DNA from 2 places in the Ruegeria sp. CDSC068 genome. Region 2 is predicted to be linked to the other one. Evidence: riboswitches for the same ligand, from Rfam matches in the RefSeq annotation. Region 2 holds a riboswitch; the other holds the start of a gene.

Region 1 (10,571 bases), on a different contig from region 2:
GATGATGGGCCCGTGGTCGGGGTTAACGAACCAGTCCAGAAGAACGGTCATCTTGTCTTCGGCCCAGGCCGGCGCGGCGGCCAGCAGGGCAATTGCTGTCATCAGCTTTTTCATATCTCGCGTATCCTTTTCGTTCACGAGGTTGAGGCCGCGACGAGAACGATCTCGCCCGGCCAATCCGGTTGCAATTTTTCGGCAGTACGCCACGCACGCAGACCAGTGGCGCAGCACAGTGCCAGCCTTTTGTTTTTGTTAGGCTCTGGTTTTACCAATTCAGAAGACCCGCGGAGCGCTTTGGGATGAATGGGTTCAGGGGCCTCATCCGGGCTGCGCAACTCGATGATCAGATCATCGGTGGTCAATTGGCAGACCGACACAAACGGGAAGTGATGGTTGGGCTCGGGCGCGTCGTCAAAGCGGAACGTGCTGTTTCGCATCGTGCGAGCATCGAACTGAACCATCTGCCCCAATGGCGAAGGGTCCAGCCCAAGAATAGCGCTCAGCGCCATTTGCGCCTGCATTGCGCCAATCATTCCGACGACCGGACCCAACACACCAGCAGTGGCACAGCTTTCACCGCTGCCCGGCGCGTCGGGAAAAACCGCCCGCAAAGTTGGGGCACCGCCGCAAAAACCGCCGACATAACCAGACAACCCCAGGACCGAGGCACTTATCAACGGTTTGCCCAGCGCGTGACACGTATCCGACAGCGTATAGCTTGCGGCATAACTGTCCGCGCAATCGAGAATGACGTCGGCTTGTGAGACAAAACGTTGCGAATTTGAATTAGTTAGAGCTTGATTATTCGTAGAGATCGTAATTTCAGAGTTTATGTCCTGACACCGCTCAGCCGCGACTTCGGCTTTGGGGCGGCCACAGTCCCCTTCAGCAAACAAGGTCTGGCGATGGAGGTTCGACAGGGCCACTTCATCGGAATCCATGATGGTCAAATGTCCGACCCCTGCACCAGCCAGCAGAGGCAAAACCGGTGCTGCCAGCCCCCCGGCCCCCACCACAAGAACCCGCGCGCCGGACAGGCGGGCCTGTCCACGCGCGCCGACCTCCGGCAGGATCATCTGACGGGCGTAGCGGCTCATGTGGTGACCTCGATCCACGCACGTACGCGGGCTTCTGGGTCTGCATTCAAGGTGATGTCTGTCACGACTGAGACAATGTCCGCCCCGGCCTGCAACACACCCGGCACGCGCTCGACACTCATCCCGCCAATACCGACCAAAGGGACTTCCCCCACGCGCGCTTTCCATTCAGTGACACGCGGCAGGCCCTGTTGTTCCCATTTCATCTTTTTCAGGATCGTCGGGTAGACGGGACCAAGCGCGACATAGTCGGGGTTCATGGCCAAAACACGCTCAAGCTCGTCATCGTCATGGGTCGAGACACCCAGTTTCAGCCCTGCGCGTCGGATTGCCTTTAGATCTGCGTCATCCAGATCCTCTTGTCCCAAATGAATCCAGTCGCAGCCCGCCTCAATGGCAACCTGCCAATGGTCATTCACCACCAGAACAGCCCCATGCGCACGGCACAGATCCCGCGAAACCGCGATCTGTTCGCGTACCACCGTGTCCGGTTGATCCTTGATCCGCAACTGCACCAGTTTCACGCCCAAGGGCAGCATCCGGCGCAGCCAGTCGGAATGGTCGAAGATTGGATAAAACCGGTCGAGGTTCATGACAAAAACGCCTTTCCAATAACAGGGGTCGAGGGTTCGGCCATATCGCGCGCTTCGATCGGGTCGGCCTGATAGGCCAATCGCCCGGCCTCGATGGCCAGCTTCATCGCCTTGGCCATTGCGGCGGGATCGCCGGCCCGTGCCACCGCGGTGTTCAGCAGAACGGCATCATACCCAAGCTCCATCGCATGTGCGGCGTGGCTGGGCAGGCCGATACCAGCGTCAATCACCAGTGGTATTTCGGGAAACTCAGCGCGCATTGCGCGCAGGGCGTATTCGTTGTTCAGACCGCGGCCCGAACCAATCGGGGCCCCCCAAGGCATCAGAACTTCACACCCTGCCGCCAAAAGGCGCTCACCCACGATCAGGTCGTCCGTGGTGTACGGAAACACCTCGAACCCGTCTTCGCTCAGAATGCGCGCGGCCTCGACCAATTGGAACACGTCGGGCTGCAGGCTGTCGGTATGCCCGATCAGTTCCAGCTTGATCCATTTGGTGTCAAACACCTCACGTGCCATATGGGCGGTGGTCACAGCCTCTTTCACCGTATGGCAACCTGCTGTGTTGGGCAGGATAAGAACGCTCAGATCGCGGATCATCTGCCAAAAGGTTTGTCCTGCGCCTGCTTCGCGTCGCAAAGATACGGTGGCCACCCCGGCCCCGCTGTCCCGAAATGCCTGTTCCAAGATTGCAGGGCTTGGATATTGCGCGGTGCCCAGCATCAGCGGGTTCGGCAGTGATGTGCCGTAGACGGTCTTCATCGCTCACCCCCCCTGCATCGGGGCGACGACTTCGATCCGATCGCCATCCTTGATTTTACGGGCCTTGCGCAGGCTCGAAGGCACAAAACCCTCGTTCACAGCCGTCGCCACCCGGCCCGAAAACCCGCATTCCTGCAAAAGGCCGGAAAGAGTTTCGGCCTGCACGTCGCGCATCTCGCCGTTAAGTACGATCTTCATCGACCATCTCCGAATGTTTGTTGTCCAACGCTAGGTCAGCCACGCCCTTGGCCAGTGCAGGGGCCAGCAAGTAGCCGTGGCGGTAGAGGCCGTTGGCGTAGATTGTCGGTCCCAGTCGCCGAATACGCGGCAGGTTGTCGGGGAAAGCGGGACGCAGATCGACGCCGATTTCCAACACTTCAGCCTCGCCAAAGGCGGGGTTCAGGGCGTAGGCTGCGCTCAGCAACTCAAGCATCGAGCGTGCGGTAATTCGGCTGCTATCCTCGGATTCGATCATTGTCGCGCCCAGCATGTAGACGCCGTCGCCGCGTGGAACGATATACAGCGGCACGCGTGGATGAAGCAGGCGTATAGGCCGGGTCAGTGTCACGTCTGGGCACCGTATCACCAGCATCTCACCCTTCACGCCGCGCAAGTCCTGCAGATATTCGCGCGCGTGCAGACCTCGGCAATCAATGGCGTTGTCCAATCCCGTCGGAGCGCGCGCATGATGGAATTCAACACCGTGATCCTGAAGCTGGTGTGACAGATCCAACAAGGCTTGACGCGGGTTCAAATAGGCCTCGGCATCAAAGTAGAGACCCTTTCCGAAACCGTGAAGATAAGGCTCTAATTCGGCGATTTCGCCGGTATCAACTTCGGAAAACCCCTCAGTTCTGCGGGCGAAACGACGCAGATCCGGCAGGTCCCGTGGGTTAGCAACAACCAGTGTGCCGCGCCTGTGGACCTGAGTTCGCTTGGCCCACCAGTCGATTGCCAATTGCCCCAGACGCAGGACAGGTTCCTCCGCGTTTTCATACTCGCACCACGGTGCCAACATTCCGCCCGCCCACCAGGAGCAGCCATGCGGCCCTGGTCCACCGCCGGGATCAAACACCTGAACCTTGGCCCCGCGCGCGACAAGTTCGGACGCGACGGCCAACCCGGCCACACCTGCCCCTATGATCGACCAGACGGTCACGCGGGCCAAACCTGATGGAAGTGATGAACAGGTCCGTGACCTTGCCCGATGTTTAAAGCATCGGCCTGAGCGATGGCGCCCTGCAGATAGTCATGTGCTTGCGCCACGGCTTGGGTTAGCGAAAGGCCCTTAGCCAACCCGGCCGCTATGGATGAGGACAGGGTGCATCCGGTTCCGTGGGTGTTGCGGGTCTGTCGGCGCGGCGCTTGAAACTGAGCAATCACGCCCGAATGTGAGATCAATATGTCATGGCAGATGTCACCCTTGCCGTGACCGCCCTTCATCAGAACCGCACCAGCGCCAAGTGCACACAGATCTTGCCCTTGTGCGATCATCTGTTCGAGGCTGTCCGCAGACTCAGAGCCCAGCAGGCAGGCTGCTTCGGGCAGGTTTGGCGTTAACACGGTCGCGCGCGGCAACAATACGTCGCGCAGGGTTTGCACCGCCTCTTCTGCCAACAACGCATCGCCGGATTTCGCAATCATGACCGGATCCAAAACTACCGGCCCATCAAATTCGGCGATACTGTCTGCGACACATTGGATGATCTGAGGGGTCGCCAGCATTCCTATCTTGATCGCGCCAACATCCAGGTCGGTCAGAACAGCCTCGATCTGGGCTGCAATGACGTCCACAGGGATGCTATGCACCGCCGTAACTGCGCGAGTATTCTGCGCCGTCACTGCGGTAATCACACTGGCACCGTAGACGCCAAGCGCCGACATGGCCTTGAGGTCTGCCTGAATTCCGGCCCCTCCGCCGCTGTCAGATCCTGCGATTGTTAAGGCAATGGGTGCCATGTCGTTGCTCCGGTTCAAAATGGGCAACGGGCATGGAAAACGTCTAAGCACTATAAGACCGTTCCCTACGCCGGTATTGCCCGGATCAGGTTCGATGGGTTAGCGCATTCACGCCTCTCAGCCCCCAAACAGGGCACCCCAACGGTTGGGGCGACACTCTCAGGGGATGGTGGGGGAATCAAGGGCCAATTTTGGTGCAGATTACGGTCAAACTGGACTTATGAAATGCAAAAGCCGGCCTCAACGGACCGGCTTCTGTTTGATGTTCATGTGTGCAGGTTCAGCCCTTCATACCGTCCCAAAATGACTTGACGGACGAGAAAAAGCTTTTTGATTCCGGGTGGTTGTCTTCGCCCAGATCGTCGAACTCACGCAGAAGCTCTTTTTGACGGCTGGTCAGATTGACCGGAGTTTCAACGGCCAGTTCGATGAACATATCGCCAACGCCACCGCCGCGAAGGGCGGGCATGCCTTTGCTGCGCAAGCGCATCTGACGTCCTGACTGGCTGCCAGCTGGAATTTGCACGCGACCACGGCCACCGTCGATGGTGGGCACTTCGATCGAACCGCCCAGCGCTGCCTTGGCCATGCTGACCGGAACGCGGCAATACAGGTTTACGCTGTCGCGCTCGAACAGCTTGTGGTCCGAAACTTCGACAAAAATATACAGGTCGCCCGGAGGACCACCGCGCATCCCGGCCTCACCTTCGCCCGCAAGACGGATGCGTGTGCCGGTTTCGACACCAGCCGGAATGTTGACGGACAGCGCGCGTTCTTTTTCGACGCGCCCGGCGCCGCCGCATGATTTACAGGGGTTCTTGATAATTTGACCCAGACCCGAACAAGTCGGACACGACCGTTCAACTGTGAAAAAGCCCTGTTGCGCCCGCACTTTCCCCATGCCCGAACAGGTCGGGCAGGTTGTGGGCTCAACCCCGCCTTCCGCACCCGAGCCGCCACAGGCCGAGCAGGCCACGGCAGCAGGCACGTTGATCGTCTTTTGCAGGCCAGAGAATGCTTCTTCCAGGCTTACACGCAGGTTGTAACGCAGGTCTGACCCGCGCGCGGCCCGTCGACCACCCCCGGTAGCACCGCGCTGACCACCCATAAAATCGCCGAACAGGTCATCGAACACGTCCGAGAAGGCACTGGAGAAGTCGCCCTGCCCGCCAAATCCGCCGCCGGGACGACCACCGCCGCCCATACCGTTTTCAAACGCGGCATGACCAAAACGGTCATACGCGGCCTTTTTTTCGGCATCGCGCAAGACGTCGTAAGCTTCGTTCGCTTCTTTGAACTGAGCCTCGGAATCCGGGTTGTCCTTGTTACGGTCGGGATGCAATTCCTTGGCTTTCGTGCGAAAGCCCTTCTTGATCTCGTCCGCTGATGCGCCCTTGGACACGCCGAGCACATCATAGTAGTCGCGTTTTGACATCAGTATTTCCTTCTGCCGCAACGTAATCGGGCCGGCCCGGTGACCGGACCGGCCCGAATTGGCCCGGTTTCCCGTTACTTACGCTTTTCGTCGTCAAGATCTTCGAATTCGGCATCGACGATATCGTCTTCACCAGCCGGAGCAGCATCCGCCGCCGCAGGCTCATCCTCGGTCTCTTCAGACTGCGCCTTGTAGATGGCTTCGCCCAGCTTCATGGCGGCTTCGGTCACGTTCTGAATGCCTGACTTGATCTTGTCGGCATTCTCGGTTTCCAGCTCGTCCTTCAGCGCGACAATCGCCAGCTCGATGGCTTCGATGGTGGTCGGGTCGACCTTGTCGGCATGCTCTTCCATCGACTTCTCGGTCGAGTGGATGAGGCTTTCCGCCTGGTTCTTTGCCTCGATCAGCTCGCGGCGTTCCTTGTCCGCCTCGGCGTTCTCTTCGGCGTCCTTAACCATCTTGTCGATATCTTCGTCCGACAGACCACCCGATGCCTGGATGGTGATCTTCTGCTCTTTACCGGTGCCTTTGTCCTTGGCCGAAACCGAGACAATGCCGTTGGCGTCGATGTCAAAAGTCACCTCGATCTGAGGCATGCCGCGCGGTGCGGGCGGGATATCTTCAAGGTTGAACTGACCCAGGATCTTGTTATCCGCAGCCATTTCGCGCTCACCCTGGAAACAGCGGATGGTCACAGCGTTCTGGTTGTCCTCGGCGGTCGAGAAAACCTGAGACTTTTTCGTCGGGATCGTGGTGTTACGGTCGATAAGGCGAGTGAACACGCCACCAAGCGTCTCGATACCCAGCGAAAGCGGGGTTACGTCCAGCAGAACCACGTCTTTGACGTCACCCTGCAGAACACCGGCCTGAATGGCGGCGCCCATGGCAACAACTTCGTCCGGGTTCACACCCTTGTGCGGTTCTTTACCGAAGAATTTGGTGACCTCTTCGATCACCTTGGGCATGCGGGTCATACCGCCGACCAGAACAACCTCATCAATGTCGCCCGCCGACAGACCGGCGTCTTTCAATGCGGCCTGACAGGGTTTCATCGACTTCTTGATCAGATCGCCGACCAACGATTCCAGCTTGGCACGGGTCAGTTTCATGACCATGTGCAGCGGCTGACCGTTGGCGCCCATCGAGATGAACGGCTGGTTGATCTCAGTCTGCGAGGTCGAGGACAGTTCGATCTTGGCTTTTTCCGCGGCTTCCTTCAGACGCTGCAGGGCCATCTTGTCGCTGGACAGATCGACACCGTGTTCCTTTTTGAACTCATCCGCCAGGTAGTTGACGATGCGCATGTCAAAGTCTTCACCACCCAGAAAGGTGTCGCCATTGGTCGATTTGACTTCGAACAGCCCGTCGTCGATTTCCAGAATGGTCACGTCGAACGTGCCACCACCAAGGTCATAAACCGCGATGGTTTGGGTTTCTTCTTTGTCCAGGCCATAGGCCAGCGCAGCCGCTGTCGGTTCGTTGATGATCCGCAGCACTTCCAGACCGGCGATTTTACCTGCGTCTTTGGTGGCCTGACGCTGGGCGTCATTGAAATACGCGGGAACGGTGATAACCGCCTGCGTAACTTCTTCACCCAGATAGCTTTCTGCGGTTTCCTTCATCTTGCCCAGAGTGAAGGCCGAAATCTGGCTTGGGGAGTATTTTTCACCGCGGGCTTCCACCCACGCGTCGCCATTGCCGCCATCCACGATGGCGTACGGCACCATTTTCTTGTCCTTCTGGACTTCTGCATCATCCACACGACGACCGATCAGACGCTTGACGCCAAAGATCGTGTTGTCGGGGTTGGTGACCGCCTGACGTTTTGCAGGCTGACCGACCAGACGCTCATCTTCGGTGAAGGCGACGATCGAGGGCGTGGTCCGCGCCCCTTCTGCGTTTTCAATGACCTTTGGCTGAGAGCCGTCCATGATGGCCACACACGAGTTGGTGGTGCCGAGGTCAATACCGATTACTTTTCCCATATGTTCAATCCCTTTCTCTTCAAGGCGATGTCTCGAGGTCCGGACCCGTTATGGCGTCCGGTCCCGATCTGGTTTGCGCAACAGCACTACACCATCGCGCGTCCCGGCGTATATAAGGGCGAGATCAGAGGCCTGCAAGCGGTGTAAAAGGCAGGTTTTCGGGAATCTGCGGCCTTTTTGACAAGGTTTTGGCAAGGATTGGGGAATCTTCAATGGCGCGGCTGCTCTTGCGCGGATTTGACATCAGAAAAGCCTATCTGGACGTTGCGGCACAAACGCAACTGATTGAGGCGTTGCGGCCGATTCTGAAATCTGCGCCGCTGTTCCGGCCGGTTACGCCCTCGGGCAAGGAAATGTCGGTGCGCATGACCTCAGCCGGAGCGTTTGGTTGGGTCACTGACAAAGGGGGCTACCGATATCAGGCGCAGCACCCTAAAGGAACGGTGTGGCCGGACATTCCTGATACGATACTGGGCATCTGGCGCAAGCTTGCCAGCACCCAACGCGATCCGGATTGCTGTCTGATCAACTATTACGGCGAAGGTGCGCGCATGGGGCTGCATCAAGACAAGGACGAGGCCGATTTTTCCTGGCCTGTCCTGTCGATATCCCTGGGCGACGATGCCCTTTTCCGCATCGGAAACGAAACCCGGGGCGGCAAGACCGAGTCGATCTGGCTGAACTCCGGCGACGTCGTAGTCATGGGCGGCCCCGCCCGCCTGACCTATCACGGGGTAGACCGCATCCGCTTCGGTTCATCCAAGCTGTTGCCCAAAGGCGGGCGGATCAACCTGACCCTACGGGTGGCGAGTTAGCGGCGCGCCCCCCAACTAGCCGACACATGCTGGCGGGTGTAAAAAATCCCCAGCAATCCAATTGTCAGCAAGGCCAACCCAACCCAAAGCGCGTATTCCCAACTGGAGTTACGTGGATAGTAGTTACGAAAGACAAAGCCACGGCATTGGTCAATTATGTGAAACAACGGGTTCCAGGCAAAGAAACTCAGCAAGAAGCCACCCAGCGCATTCCCTACAACCATTTTGCCCGAAAAAATCATGTTCATGCGTCGGTACAAGTTTCTGAGAATATCAGAAGTCCCGGGGAACCACGGTTTGAGCGCCATGAAAACAACACCCACCGCACATCCCGTAAACCAGGCCAGGATCAGCATATAGAACGCGCCGCCGGGCTCTTGGATCTCCAGCGGCTCAATTATGACGCTGTAGGCGAAGAGGATCACAAGGATCGAAACCAATTGCGTATAAAGCGATCCGAAGGCAGTCGCCAACAATGCGACCATCATATTCATCGGAGAGTGCAGCATCATCGGGTTGTTTCCTGTAGCCACGCCAGCGACGGTCGAGACGGCTTTGATGTGAGTCAGGAACAGAAAGACACCTGATAAGAGAAACAGGATAAAGTTACCCCGGATCTTGGCCACTCGTGTGCCCAACATCGACAAGATCAGATAAAAAACGGTCACAAGTGCGAGAATTTGCACGATATTGATGATGATCGCGATCACGGCATTCGCGTGTTTTGATCGTATCCCGTGCACAACCGCATGATAGATAAGCTCAGCGGTCGTGAAAGCGCTGCCCAAAAGCGTCTGTTTTCGCTTAAAATAAAACACTCAGTACACTCTTTCCCGCTGAACTGCCTGCAAACTGCCACGAAATTCTTGCCGTTCCGTAACCGCCGCATCATAAGGCCCACAAGGATTTCGATCAACAAACTACAGCAACGGAGCATTTTTGTGACCTACGACGCCCTTATTCCCGTAATCAGACGTCTGGCGCTGGAAGCCGGGGACACGATCATGCAGATCTACGAGTCGGATGATTTCGACGTCAAAGTCAAATCCGACGCCAGCCCCGTGACCGAAGCGGACGAGGCAGCCGATGCCCTGATATCGGCAGGCTTGCGCGCCGCGTTCCCGGATATTCTGCTGGTGACCGAAGAACAGGCCGCATCACATTCCGAAAAAGGCGACACATTCCTGATCGTCGATCCGCTGGACGGCACCAAGGAATTCATCAACCGGCGCGGTGATTTCACGGTGAACATCGCATTGGTCGAAAACGGAGTGCCAACTCGGGGCGTTGTGTATGCACCGGCCAAGGGGCGCATGTTCTACACGCAAGCAGACGGTCAATCGGTTGAAGAAACCGGCGCGCTTAACAAGGCACAGGCCGGTGACGTAACCCCGATTTCGGTGTCTGAACCAAACAATTCGGCACTTTTGATCGTCGCGTCAAAATCACACCGCGATCAGGCGACCGAAGATTACATCAATAAATATCAGGTCAAGGACAGCAAAAGCGCGGGCTCGTCCCTGAAATTCTGTCTGGTCGCAACAGGGGAAGCGGACCTCTATCCCCGCGTCGGGCGCACGATGGAGTGGGACACAGCCGCCGGTCACGCCGTTTTGGCGGGTGCGGGCGGTAAGGTTGTTCGTTTCGATGACCACTCGACATTGACCTACGGCAAGGACGGCTATGCAAACCCGTTCTTTATCGCCTACGCTCCGGGCGTTGACCTGATGGAGGCCTGATGTCCGTATTGATTGCCATCCCCGCCCGCTATGCCTCGACCCGCTACCCTGGCAAGCCGCTGGTTCCGCTGACCGGGGCAAGCGGCAACGCGATGACCCTGATCGAACGATCGTGGCGCGCCGCCTATTCTGTGTCAGGTGTGGACAAGGTGGTTGTCGCCACCGATGACGACCGAATCCGCGACGT
Region 2 (10,571 bases):
GCATTCGCCCTTTTGGAAACTCAGCCAGATTTCTTCTAGAATTACCAACAGAACGACGCAGTCAGAGGCTGTAGCGGTGTCGGGATCAACGATCCGGACACTAGTTACGGGTCAGGCATGCGCAATCCCGGCTCACGACGCGCGCCCGTAAAACCCGATGCGTTCTTCGTGTGTGAACTGAACGTTTGGCCGATCATAAAAGGAAAACACGGCAATCATACGGTCGCGGTCGCCTTGAACAGGCGAGACGCGGTGCGCCGTGTTTTTGCCTTTGAAGATGTTCAAAGTCCCCGGCTGCAGTTTCATGAGCGTGGGCTTGCGCCGGCCTTCCAGCAATTCAGCCACCCCATCGTAATTCGGGTTGTCATCACTACGCAGGTCTTTTTCGTACTCAAATTCACCCCCCGCAGACGGCGCCTGCAACAGCAGCGTTGTGGTGAATTCGGACCTGTCGAAATGCCAGTTCAGGGCCTGCCCGGCTGAGTAAGCCATGACGTTCACGCGGGCCAGCGGATCATCCATCACAAAAAGCTTTGGCTTTTCCATGACCGCAGCCAGAAACTGCGCAAATGGCGGCCAATCGTAGAGGCGGATCACAATGGCCTGCCCCAACTGATCGGCACAAATCGTTCTGTTAGACGTCTCAAATTGGGTCAGGGCCGGATGGTCGCTGCCGAGGCCCTCGATAGACGTCCTGAAATAGATGTTGTGCCGCCGCGCGTGGACAAAAGCCTCTTCGGCAAAAAACGGTTGCAGCTCAGACACCGCCGATTCCAGCGAACTGTCGCGAACAAAGCCAGGCAGGTTAAATAATCCATTCTCAGAAAGATCGGCTTTGCAGCGTTCGATCAGGCTGTGCCAGGCCATGCTGCCCGGCTGGTCCAATGGATACAAATCCAAGTTTAAGACTTCACGCACCTTCGACCCTCCTTTCCTGTTATCCTGAGCAGGGCTTGAAACAGGGCTTTATCAATGGATAGCCTTTTTGGGGAGCATAAGAATTTCAAAAGCACTGACCGAAAAACGGATTGCCCGGCGGAAAGCGCCTATTCCTGAGGGCGCTTGTTCAGTAGAAATGACGGCGATGGATTAAAAGTCGGAGACCCTCATCAGGATGAGCATGTCGCCGATCCCTTTGCGGCAGGATTACCGGATAGCTTACGCAAAAAGACGTAGATCTCCTCCAGATGTAAAAAAGTCGTAGCTGCGCTGCAAAGTTAAGGCACCACTGAATTCAGCAGTGGGGATCAATCTGGCACACTCGCCCGGCGACGTGAGGTAACCGCCCTGATTTGTTGACGCAGGCTATTTGCCCGCATACGAACTTGCCCACATGCAGGAAACCCACAGCCGACGCGGCACAAATTCCGCCGGACATCCAAGGAATAACGCCATGAGCGAACATATCATCGTCAGCACTCAGGATCGCGTCACCACAGTCACGATTTCTCGCACAGACAAGAAAAACGCGATCACTTTTGCCATGTATACCGCGATAGCTGAAGCCATCGAAGAATACGGTCAAACCGATCAAGCCCGGGCGCTGGTCATCACTGGTGAAGGCGATATGTTCACGGCCGGGAATGACCTGCAGGACTTTATGACAGGCGGTCTTCCGGCGGGTGACGCTGAAAATCCGATTATTCGGTTCCTGAATGCGATCCGGGATTGTCCGAAACCCCTGATCGCCGCAGTCAACGGTTCTGCAATTGGTGTTGGCCTGACCATGCTGCTGCACTGCGATCTGGTCTATTCCGCGAACAGCGCTACATTCAGCGCTCCATTTGTCCAACTGGGTCTGGTGCCCGAGGCCGGTTCTTCGATGTTGCTGCCTGCGTCTCTCGGTATGGCTGTCGCCAATGACGTCTTGCTGGCCGGGCGGGTTCTGACGGCATCCGAGGCCCTGAACCACGGGTTGGTCGCGCGCGTCTTTGCCGACGGTGAGTTGATGAACGAAGTCCAGGAGATCGCAAAAGCCATTGCAGCCTCATCCCCGGTAGCGCTCAAACAGTCAAAGACCCTGATCCGCAATCAGCGTGACGAAGTGGCCGGACACATGGCCGCGGAAATCAAGATTTTTGCCGCGCAGCTACAATCCCCGGATTTCGCCGAAAGCGTTGCGGCCAAACTGCAAAAACGCGCACCGAATTACGGCTGACCCGCGCCTTTGAGGGACTACGGCTTTCCTCGCCTCGAAGGCAGCCCCAGTTATTTCGGAAACGAAAGCTGAGGCACAAAACGCCACTGACGCAAACCCAAGCTGAAACCAACCTTCCGTAATTGGCCTACGTCGCCAATAACGAAAGGATATCAACTTAATTTCATTACCGGGCTGGTCAATTCCGCCCGGCAATGGAATCAGTGCGCATCAACAAATTTTGATTCGCCCTGACACGCTTTAACAAGCCGAAATAGGGCGTGCCCTGTGGCTGTTGGATGGCGTTTCACCCGATAGCCGCGTGAAGTCAGAGGAAAAGCATGGGCCTAACCTGCTATGACGTGATGGTGCCGCCTGAGGTACAAAAGACCATTCTGCCGGATGAAAGCATCGCCACGGCTTTCAACATCATCAGGGGCAGCCGGGCACGGTTTCTGCCTGTCGTGGCTGAAGACGGGACTTATGTTGGCGTCTTTACCGCCCCGACGCTGCTGAAACTGATTCTGCCGAAGGCGGCTACAATCGGTCTAAATGATGATGCGTCGCGCGTCGCGATCGACTCGCTCAGCTTCATGAATCTGACGCGGGATGATTTCGAACAACAGATGGAGCGGCTGAAGACCGAAAAGGTTCGCGACAACATGTCGAGGCCCTCGAACATCCCTGTCGCTGCACCTGATACGCCGGTGATGGAAGGCATCTTCCTGATCTACAAATTCAAACGGCACGTGATCCTTGTTGAGCCCGAAACCAACCGTTTCGTTGGCACCGTAAGCGCCAACTCGCTTTTGGATCGCGCACTCAGCTAACCCTATACAAACCGGACTAAAACCTTGGCTACGCATTCGACGTCACACGGAGAGGCCGCTCTCTCTGTTCCACAACTATTGGGCATTGATCCGCTTTGGATCGCGACCGGAATTCTGATTTTGGTGTATGCGGTCCTGATCACCGAAAAGGTTAACCGCGCCATTCTGACGATGCTGGGCGCGTCCCTGATGGTCCTGTTTGGCATCATCAATCAGGAACAGGCCGTGGCGGGTGTGGACGCCAACACTCTGGCACTGCTTATCGGCATGATGGTCATCGTGGGGATCACCAGCAAATGCGGATTGTTCCAATACGTAGCGATCAAGGCCGCAAAAACGGTGAAAGCCAATCCAACCGGCATCCTGATCATGCTGACGCTGATTACGGCGGTGTTCTCGGCCCTGCTGGACAACGTGACGACCGTTTTGCTGATCGCCCCGATTACGCTGCTGATCACTGAAGCCCTGGAAACGCGTGTGTTCCCGTTCTTTGTTGCCGAGATTCTAGCCTCGAACGTGGGGGGAACAGCGACGCTGATCGGTGACCCGCCCAACATCATCATTGGCTCGGCCGCAGGGTTGAGCTTCAACGATTTCGTGGTGAACCTGGCGCCTATCTCGGCCATATGTCTGGTTGTCCTGACCGGCATTATTTACCTTATGAACCGCAAGGAACTGGCCCGCATTCCGAAATCGGCCAGCGATCGGATTATGGGGTTCAACGAATCCGAAGCGGTTACTGATGTTGTCTTGATGATCAAGTCTCTGGCCGTATTGGCTCTGGTTTTGCTGGGGTTCACGCTGGGGCACAGCTACGGCATTCAGCCCGGTACGTCAGCGTTGGCCGGTGCTGGCCTGTTGATGCTGCTGGCCTATGGCCACCAAAGCGGTGAAGAACAATCCGAGTCGGTTCACCACATTTTTGGTGAAGTTGAATGGGTCACAATCTTTTTCTTCGGTGGGCTGTTCGTCATTGTTGCCGGTGTTGAACATGTTGGCCTCTTGGCATTCTTTGGTGAGAAAGTGCTGGAGCTGACCCAAGGCGACATGATGTGGACCGCGTTCTTCATCTTTTGGGCCTCCGGCATTTTGTCCGCAATCCTCGACAACATTCCTTTCGTGGCAACGATGATCCCTCTGATCGAGTCCACCGCAGACACGTTCGGCGGCAAGGACGCGATTGAACCCCTTTGGTGGTCGCTGGCGCTTGGGGCCTGTCTGGGCGGCAACGGTACACTGTTGGGGGCAAGCGCCAACCTTACGGTGGCTGCTTTTGCGGAAAAGGCCAAGCAGCCCATCGGCTTCATCGCCTTCGCCAAAATTGCATTCCCGATCATGATCCTGACCCTGATGATCGCGAACGTCTATATTTGGCTGCGTTACTTCTGACCTATGGCCCTTTGAACCAAACGTATTACAGGTTCAAAGGGCGTCCGACTCCGGACAGGTTTACTTGCCCGCATGCGACACGCACCGCGCTGAGGCACCGAATTTGGTTGTCTTTCTAGCCAATCCCCCCTAGTGACGGCCTCACCTCGGGGAGCACGGCCTGCCGCGCTGAGATGCTTATCAAGCGAACCCGTAGAACCTGAACCGGCTAGAACCGGCGGAGGGAAGGGTTTCGGTTTCATCCATCCTTGCCCTCTCGCCGCAATGGAGGATGACATGAAACATCTGCTAATTGCTGCGGGACTTCTGAGTGCAACTTCGGCTATCGCCGCCGACAAGCCTCAGCTAACCGTTTACACCTATGACAGCTTTGTATCCGATTGGGGCCCCGGCCCGCAGGTCAAAGAAGCCTTTGAGGCAACCTGCGACTGCGAGCTGAACCTCGTGGGCGTCGAAGATGGTGCCGCACTTTTGTCGCGTGTCCGGCTTGAGGGTGAAAACTCTGACGCCGACGTCGTGCTTGGTCTGGATACCAACCTGATTGCAGCGGCCCGGGAAACCGGCCTGTTTGCGCCCAATTCCGTTTCTGCCGACTTCGCGCTGCCGATCGAATGGACCGATGACACGTTCACCCCGTATGATTGGGGCTACTTCGCCTTTGTTCACAAAGCGGATGCGACCGCGCCTGCGAACTTCCGGGAGCTGGCGGATAGCGACACCAAGATCATCATCCAGGACCCTCGCTCGTCCACGCCCGGTCTGGGTCTGCTGATGTGGGTCAAAGCGGCTTATGGTGACGAAGCACCCGAAATCTGGGCTGGTCTATCCGACAACATCGTGACTGTCACCAAAGGTTGGTCCGAGGCATACGGTCTGTTCCTTGAGGGCGAGTCGGACATGGTTCTCAGCTACACGACATCTCCGGCCTATCACCTGATTGCCGAGGACGATGGCAGCAAGGCTGCGTCTGCTTTTGACGAGGGCAACTATCTGCAGGTCGAGGTCGCCGCAAAACTGGCCGCGACGGATCAGGCCGAACTGGCGGATCAGTTTTTGCAGTTCATGGTCTCGGACGCGTTCCAGCAGATCATTCCAACAACCAACTGGATGTACCCGGCCGTAACGCCGGCAGAAGGTTTGCCGAAAGGGTTCGACACCCTGACAGTGCCGGCAAAGTCGCTGCTGTTCTCCCCCGATGAAGCCGCCGCCGTGCGGGATCAGGCCCTGGCAGAATGGCAGAACGCGCTCAGCCAGTAAGCCCATGGCCCGGTATCGGTGCAGCGGCCCTGGTCGCCGCGCTGATCCTGGGCACTCTTGCGGCGGTTGCACTGCGTGCTGAAACCAGCGGCGGGTTCAGTCCCGCCGACTGGGCTGCGCTGCGCTTCACGCTGACCCAGGCCACGCTGTCCGCATTGTTCAGCGTGGTGTTGGCCGTGCCGGTTGCGCGGGCTTTGGCACGTCGGAGGTTCCCCGGCCGACGGGCTTTAATTGCGCTTTTGGGCGCGCCCTTCATCCTGCCGGTCATCGTTGCCATTCTGGGTCTGCTGCAAGTCTTTGGCCGGTCGGGATGGATGTCGGACTTCCTTGGCGTTTTCGGCCTGCCGCCCATACGCGTCTACGGCTTGCATGGGGTCGTACTGGCGCATGTGTTTTTTAACCTGCCCCTGGCCACGCGCCTTGTGTTGCAAGCCTGGCAGGAAATTCCTGCCGAACGGTTTCGCTTGGCTGCACAACTGGGCTGCAATGGCAGGGCCATGTTTCGACTGATCGAGATGCCCATGCTCAAACGGACCCTGCCCGGGGTTCTGGCGGTAATCTTCGCCATCTGCCTGACCAGCTTCGCCGTCGCCCTGACCTTGGGCGGAGGGCCACGGGCTACAACAATCGAACTGGCAATCTATCAGGCTTTTACCTACGATTTCGACTTGGGTCGCGCCGCCCTGTTATCCGCCCTGCAACTTGCCCTGACAGCTGTGACCGCTTTGGTGGCGCTGAAGTTTTCGCGCGGGGACGGTTTTGGAACAGGTCTCGACCGCGCCTTGCGCCGCTGGGACGGGGGTGCGCCGACGATAGATGTATTCTGGATCGTCGCAGCGGCCGTCTTTTTGCTGCTTCCTTTGGCATCGGTCGTAATTTCGGGAGCTGCCGGGTTGTTTGACATGCCCGCAATCGTTTTTCGGGCTGCGCTGATCTCGGTCCTTGTTGCCGCTGCAAGCACCGCAGTCCTGCTTTTGCTTGCTTTGCCTATGGCCACCGCCGTCGCGAGCGGCCGGTACGGGCTTGTGGAACTCAGTGGCATTTTGGGTTTGGCCGCATCACCACTGGTGATCGGTACGGGCCTGTTCATCTTAATCCGGCCTTTGGCAAACCCGACGACATTGGCTCTGCCTGTCACTGCTTTGGTAAATGCTGCGATGGCCCTGCCCTTTGCTTTACGCATTCTGGTCCCCGCCGCGCGCGACATAACCGCCAGGCACGGACGTCTCGCGCTTTCATTGGATATGACAAAATGGACGTTTTTCACGCGCGTCTTGCTACCGCGCATGCGTCCGCAGATTGGGTTCGCCGCTGGTCTTGGGGCGGCTCTGTCAATGGGTGATCTGGGTGTGATCGCTCTGTTCGCCGATCCGCAGATCGCGACCCTGCCCTTGCAAATCTACCGCTTGATGGGTGCCTATCAGATGCAGGCTGCTGCCGGCGGGGCATTACTGCTGTTGCTGCTGTCCATGGGCGCATTCTGGTTATTGGACCGAGGAGGGCGCTGGCATGCTGAAGCTTGACGACTGCGTGATTGAAAACGGGAATTTCACCCTAAACGCCGATATTCAGATAGAGGTTGGCAACAGCATTGCCATTGTCGGCCCGTCCGGGGCGGGCAAGTCCACATTGCTGGAGACTATCGCTGGATTTCGGGATCTGAAAAAGGGTCAGATTTTTTGGAGTGGACAACAGATTTCTAACTTGCATCCCGGCAAGCGCCCTATGGCGATGCTGTTTCAAGACGGAAACCTGTTTCCGCACCTGACGGCTGAACAAAACATCGCCCTGGGCCTGCGCCCAAACGGTCGGTTGTCCGCAGACGAGGATGCTCAAGTTCAGTCCGCTCTGGGCCGGGTTTCTTTGCATGGTATGGGCGCGCGCAAACCCTCGGAACTGTCCGGAGGACAGCAAAGCCGGGTTGCCCTGGCCCGCGTACTTGTGCAGCGGCGCGAACTGTTGCTTTTGGACGAACCGTTTGCAGCCCTTGGACCAGCCTTGAAAGCCGAAATGCTGGATTTGGTGGCCGATCTGGTGGCCGAAACCCAAACGACCCTGTTGATGGTCAGCCACGATCCGCAGGATGCACGCCGTATTGCCGACCAAACCGTACTTGTTGCAGACGAAACGGTGCATGCCCCCGTTCAGACAGCGGAACTCTTTGACAACCCGCCGCCAAGCCTGCGTGCCTATCTTGGCTAGCGGTGATCCCGCCTCAGAAGTCAACGAGACGTTGTAACGGGTCGCCAAGCTAAATATCGTTCAAAGATGGTCAACGAAGACAAGCATACGCAGCACACTGGCGTGATCGACAAAAGCGCCCGGTCGCAAAGCAACCGCCAGACAAGGTTGAAAATCCGAATTTCCACTCTGCTGGCGCTGACCATTGGCGGACTGGTGGCATTATCGGCCGGCGCGGTTCTGTTGGTTTCGACTTATGCCAATTTTCAGAACACGACGGAACTGTTGAATACGTCTGCCGCGATGATCGTCGAATCCATCGAAGACGATATCTTCAGCCTGACGACACCGATCGAGGAACTGGCACAATCCCTACAAGAAGACGCAAGCACGGGTGAAGTCGATCTGCACGACACCGATTTTCTGAGAGCCTACTTCAAAGGCGTGGTGGCTTCGGTCCCGTATCTGACAGATCTTGCCATCGTGTATCCTGACGGCAGTCTGTTCATTTCAACACATATCACCGATGTTGAGGGGCCACGTTTAATAACGTCATACGAGCCTCCGGCTGCAGGCACGCTTCAGTATCTTAAAGATGTTAAAGGCTATGATGGTTTGTTCTGGAACGAACCCTTCTTTGACCAGGGCCGGACACATATCTCAGCGACTGTACCTGCCTATAAAGACGGTATTTTCCTCGGGGCCGTGCTCGTTTCTTCTACCGTTCACCATTTCTCGGGCCTGGTCGACGAGTTAAGCGGGAAATACGGGGCAACCGGTTTTGTTCTGTACGGTGACAACCGCGTTCTGGCCCATCCCAAATTGCTGAACCTGTCTGCAAACACGTTAAGCTCAAACGCCCCCTTGCATTCGGTCGCAGCACTTGATGACGCGGTCATCTCACAAATGCTGATGCAGCCACCCGAGTTTCAGGGCAACGATGGAACATTTGTCGGATATGTGGTCGAGGCGCTGGACGGAGAACACCTGGTTTTGACAAGCATCGTCAGCGGCTTCGGATCTGAGCCGTGGGTGATCGGGCAGTATTCTCCACTGAGCGATTGGAGCAACCAGTGGTCCCGGCTGAGTGATGCCGCCCTGGTCAGTCTTGGTTTACTGATCGCTTCGGTCATTGCGGCGCTTGTGTTGGCCAGACGATTGGCGGCACCCATTCACAGGTCAACCGAAGAAGCCATCAAAATCAGCGAACTGAATCTGAACCAAATCGACCACCTGCCCCCCTCTCGGGTCTCAGAACTGAACCTTCAGGCTGTGGCCTTCAACAAGATGCTCGACGGGCTGCGCTGGTTTCAAACTTATTTGCCCCGAACCCTTGTACGGCAAATGCTAAAGACCGGAGACCCTAACCTTGTGTTGCCGCGCGAAGTCGAACTTACCGTCATGTTCGCCGACATCGTGGGGTTCACACCCGCATCCGAGGCCATGACGCCACAAGCCACGGCAGCAATGCTGAACCGGCATTTCGAAATCCTGAACCGCTGTATAGAAGCCGAGGGCGGAACGCTCGACAAATACATCGGCGACGCGGCGATGGCGTTCTGGGGCGCGCCCCAGGACCAGACGGACCACGCCGAACGCGCCTGCCGGGCTGCAATGGCAATCAAGCGATCACTAGCTGAGGCTGGCGTCGAGTACGGCGTCAAAATCGCGGTGCACACCGGACCGCTGATTGTCGGCAATATCGGGGCCGTCGACAGGATGAATTACACGGTGATCGGCGACACAGTGAACACCTGTGCCCGGATCGAGACCCTGGTAGGCGAGCTGCCAAGTGACGAGCAAACCACGATTTTGATCAGCGATGCCACAGCCCGACTGATCAGCCCGGCTTTTCATCTGATCGACTGTGGCGAATTCACTGTCAAAGGACGTTCAAGGAAAGTAAATGTCTACCGCCTTTGCGATGCAGATAAGACCCTTGACCCCTCAGCATAACCTGCCAGAAATTCCAGAGGCCGAAAAATGGTCACTCCGTGCGCCGCAGTTGTTTTGGTGTTTTGCCGTATTCGGCCTTGAATGTCTGGGCAAGCGTAGAGGTTGACGCAAAACCGCAGGCTATGGCGATGTCAATAATCGGCATTTGCGAGTTCGAGACCAGGGTAAACGCTTTTTTCAACCTGATCTTTCTATAAAATTTTCCGGGCGATGTGCTCAGGTGCAGCATGAACTGACGCTCTAACTGCCGGGTAGATACGCCCACGCGGCGGGCAAGGCTGGCCGTTGGCAACGGGTGTTCGGTGTTTTCTTCCATGATGCGGATCGCGTTTTGCAGCCGCTTTTCCAGGAAATTCGGGTTCGCGCTCAGACCTTTGGGTTGCTCTTGCGCGTGGCCCCGAACGTCGTTCAGCATCAATTGACAGGCCAGTTCCGCCCTGTCTTGAGGCTCAAGAACCTCGGCCAGAATGCCGATGATCGCCTCGGCGGTATGACCGTGCCCGGCGCAAGTCAGCACTGTTCCATTTCGGGCAACAAGACATTCAGAAAGCATGGGGTAATCCCCTATCTCACGCAGCAACCCAATGTCGCGCCAATGTGCCGTGACCGGCCCGGATTGTTGCACTGTCGCCTTGATGTATTCGCGTGCCGCGTCCGAAAACAAGGCAACCGGTCGTTTGTGTTTTTGCATTGCCCGGACGCGTCGCAGCCATGTGCTGACATCTCCCAACTGACCGCCCACAACACACAGGCAATCGCTCAGATACTGGTCAGAGATGGCAGGCGTTGCCCGCACAATCAGGTCTGAACTGCTGGACACC

The links. Region 2 has a riboswitch for thiamine pyrophosphate ahead of thiB (thiamine ABC transporter substrate binding subunit). Riboswitches for the same ligand answer to the same signal wherever they lie in the genome.
Region 1: linked by a shared signal. The riboswitch ahead of thiD (bifunctional hydroxymethylpyrimidine kinase/phosphomethylpyrimidine kinase) and the one ahead of thiB (thiamine ABC transporter substrate binding subunit) in region 2 are both predicted to bind thiamine pyrophosphate.

What each region holds. Positions count from the first base shown of each region.
Region 1 is NZ_JBXWNV010000004.1:79,120-89,690, reverse strand. Features, by position in the region: gene AC2FID_RS09730 (ABC transporter substrate-binding protein) at 1-114, opposite strand, end outside; gene AC2FID_RS09725 (HesA/MoeB/ThiF family protein) at 135-1,097, opposite strand; gene AC2FID_RS09720 (thiamine phosphate synthase) at 1,094-1,690, opposite strand; gene AC2FID_RS09715 (thiazole synthase) at 1,687-2,451, opposite strand; gene thiS (sulfur carrier protein ThiS) at 2,455-2,649, opposite strand; gene AC2FID_RS09705 (FAD-dependent oxidoreductase) at 2,633-3,610, opposite strand; gene thiD (bifunctional hydroxymethylpyrimidine kinase/phosphomethylpyrimidine kinase) at 3,607-4,410, opposite strand; TPP riboswitch at 4,456-4,561, opposite strand; gene dnaJ (molecular chaperone DnaJ) at 4,691-5,845, opposite strand; gene dnaK (molecular chaperone DnaK) at 5,920-7,830, opposite strand; gene AC2FID_RS09685 (alpha-ketoglutarate-dependent dioxygenase AlkB family protein) at 8,043-8,645, shown strand; gene AC2FID_RS09680 (ABC transporter permease) at 8,642-9,463, opposite strand; gene cysQ (3'(2'),5'-bisphosphate nucleotidase CysQ) at 9,587-10,384, shown strand; gene AC2FID_RS09670 (3-deoxy-manno-octulosonate cytidylyltransferase family protein) at 10,384-10,571, shown strand, end outside.
Region 2 is NZ_JBXWNV010000003.1:1,500-12,070, reverse strand. Features, by position in the region: gene AC2FID_RS07550 (HalD/BesD family halogenase) at 133-918, opposite strand; gene AC2FID_RS07545 (enoyl-CoA hydratase) at 1,394-2,158, shown strand; gene AC2FID_RS07540 (CBS domain-containing protein) at 2,479-2,967, shown strand; gene AC2FID_RS07535 (ArsB/NhaD family transporter) at 2,992-4,356, shown strand; TPP riboswitch at 4,494-4,599, shown strand; gene thiB (thiamine ABC transporter substrate binding subunit) at 4,633-5,613, shown strand; gene AC2FID_RS07525 (thiamine/thiamine pyrophosphate ABC transporter permease ThiP) at 5,589-7,136, shown strand; gene AC2FID_RS07520 (thiamine ABC transporter ATP-binding protein) at 7,123-7,815, shown strand; gene AC2FID_RS07515 (adenylate/guanylate cyclase domain-containing protein) at 7,882-9,750, shown strand; gene AC2FID_RS07510 (GlxA family transcriptional regulator) at 9,782-10,571, opposite strand, start outside.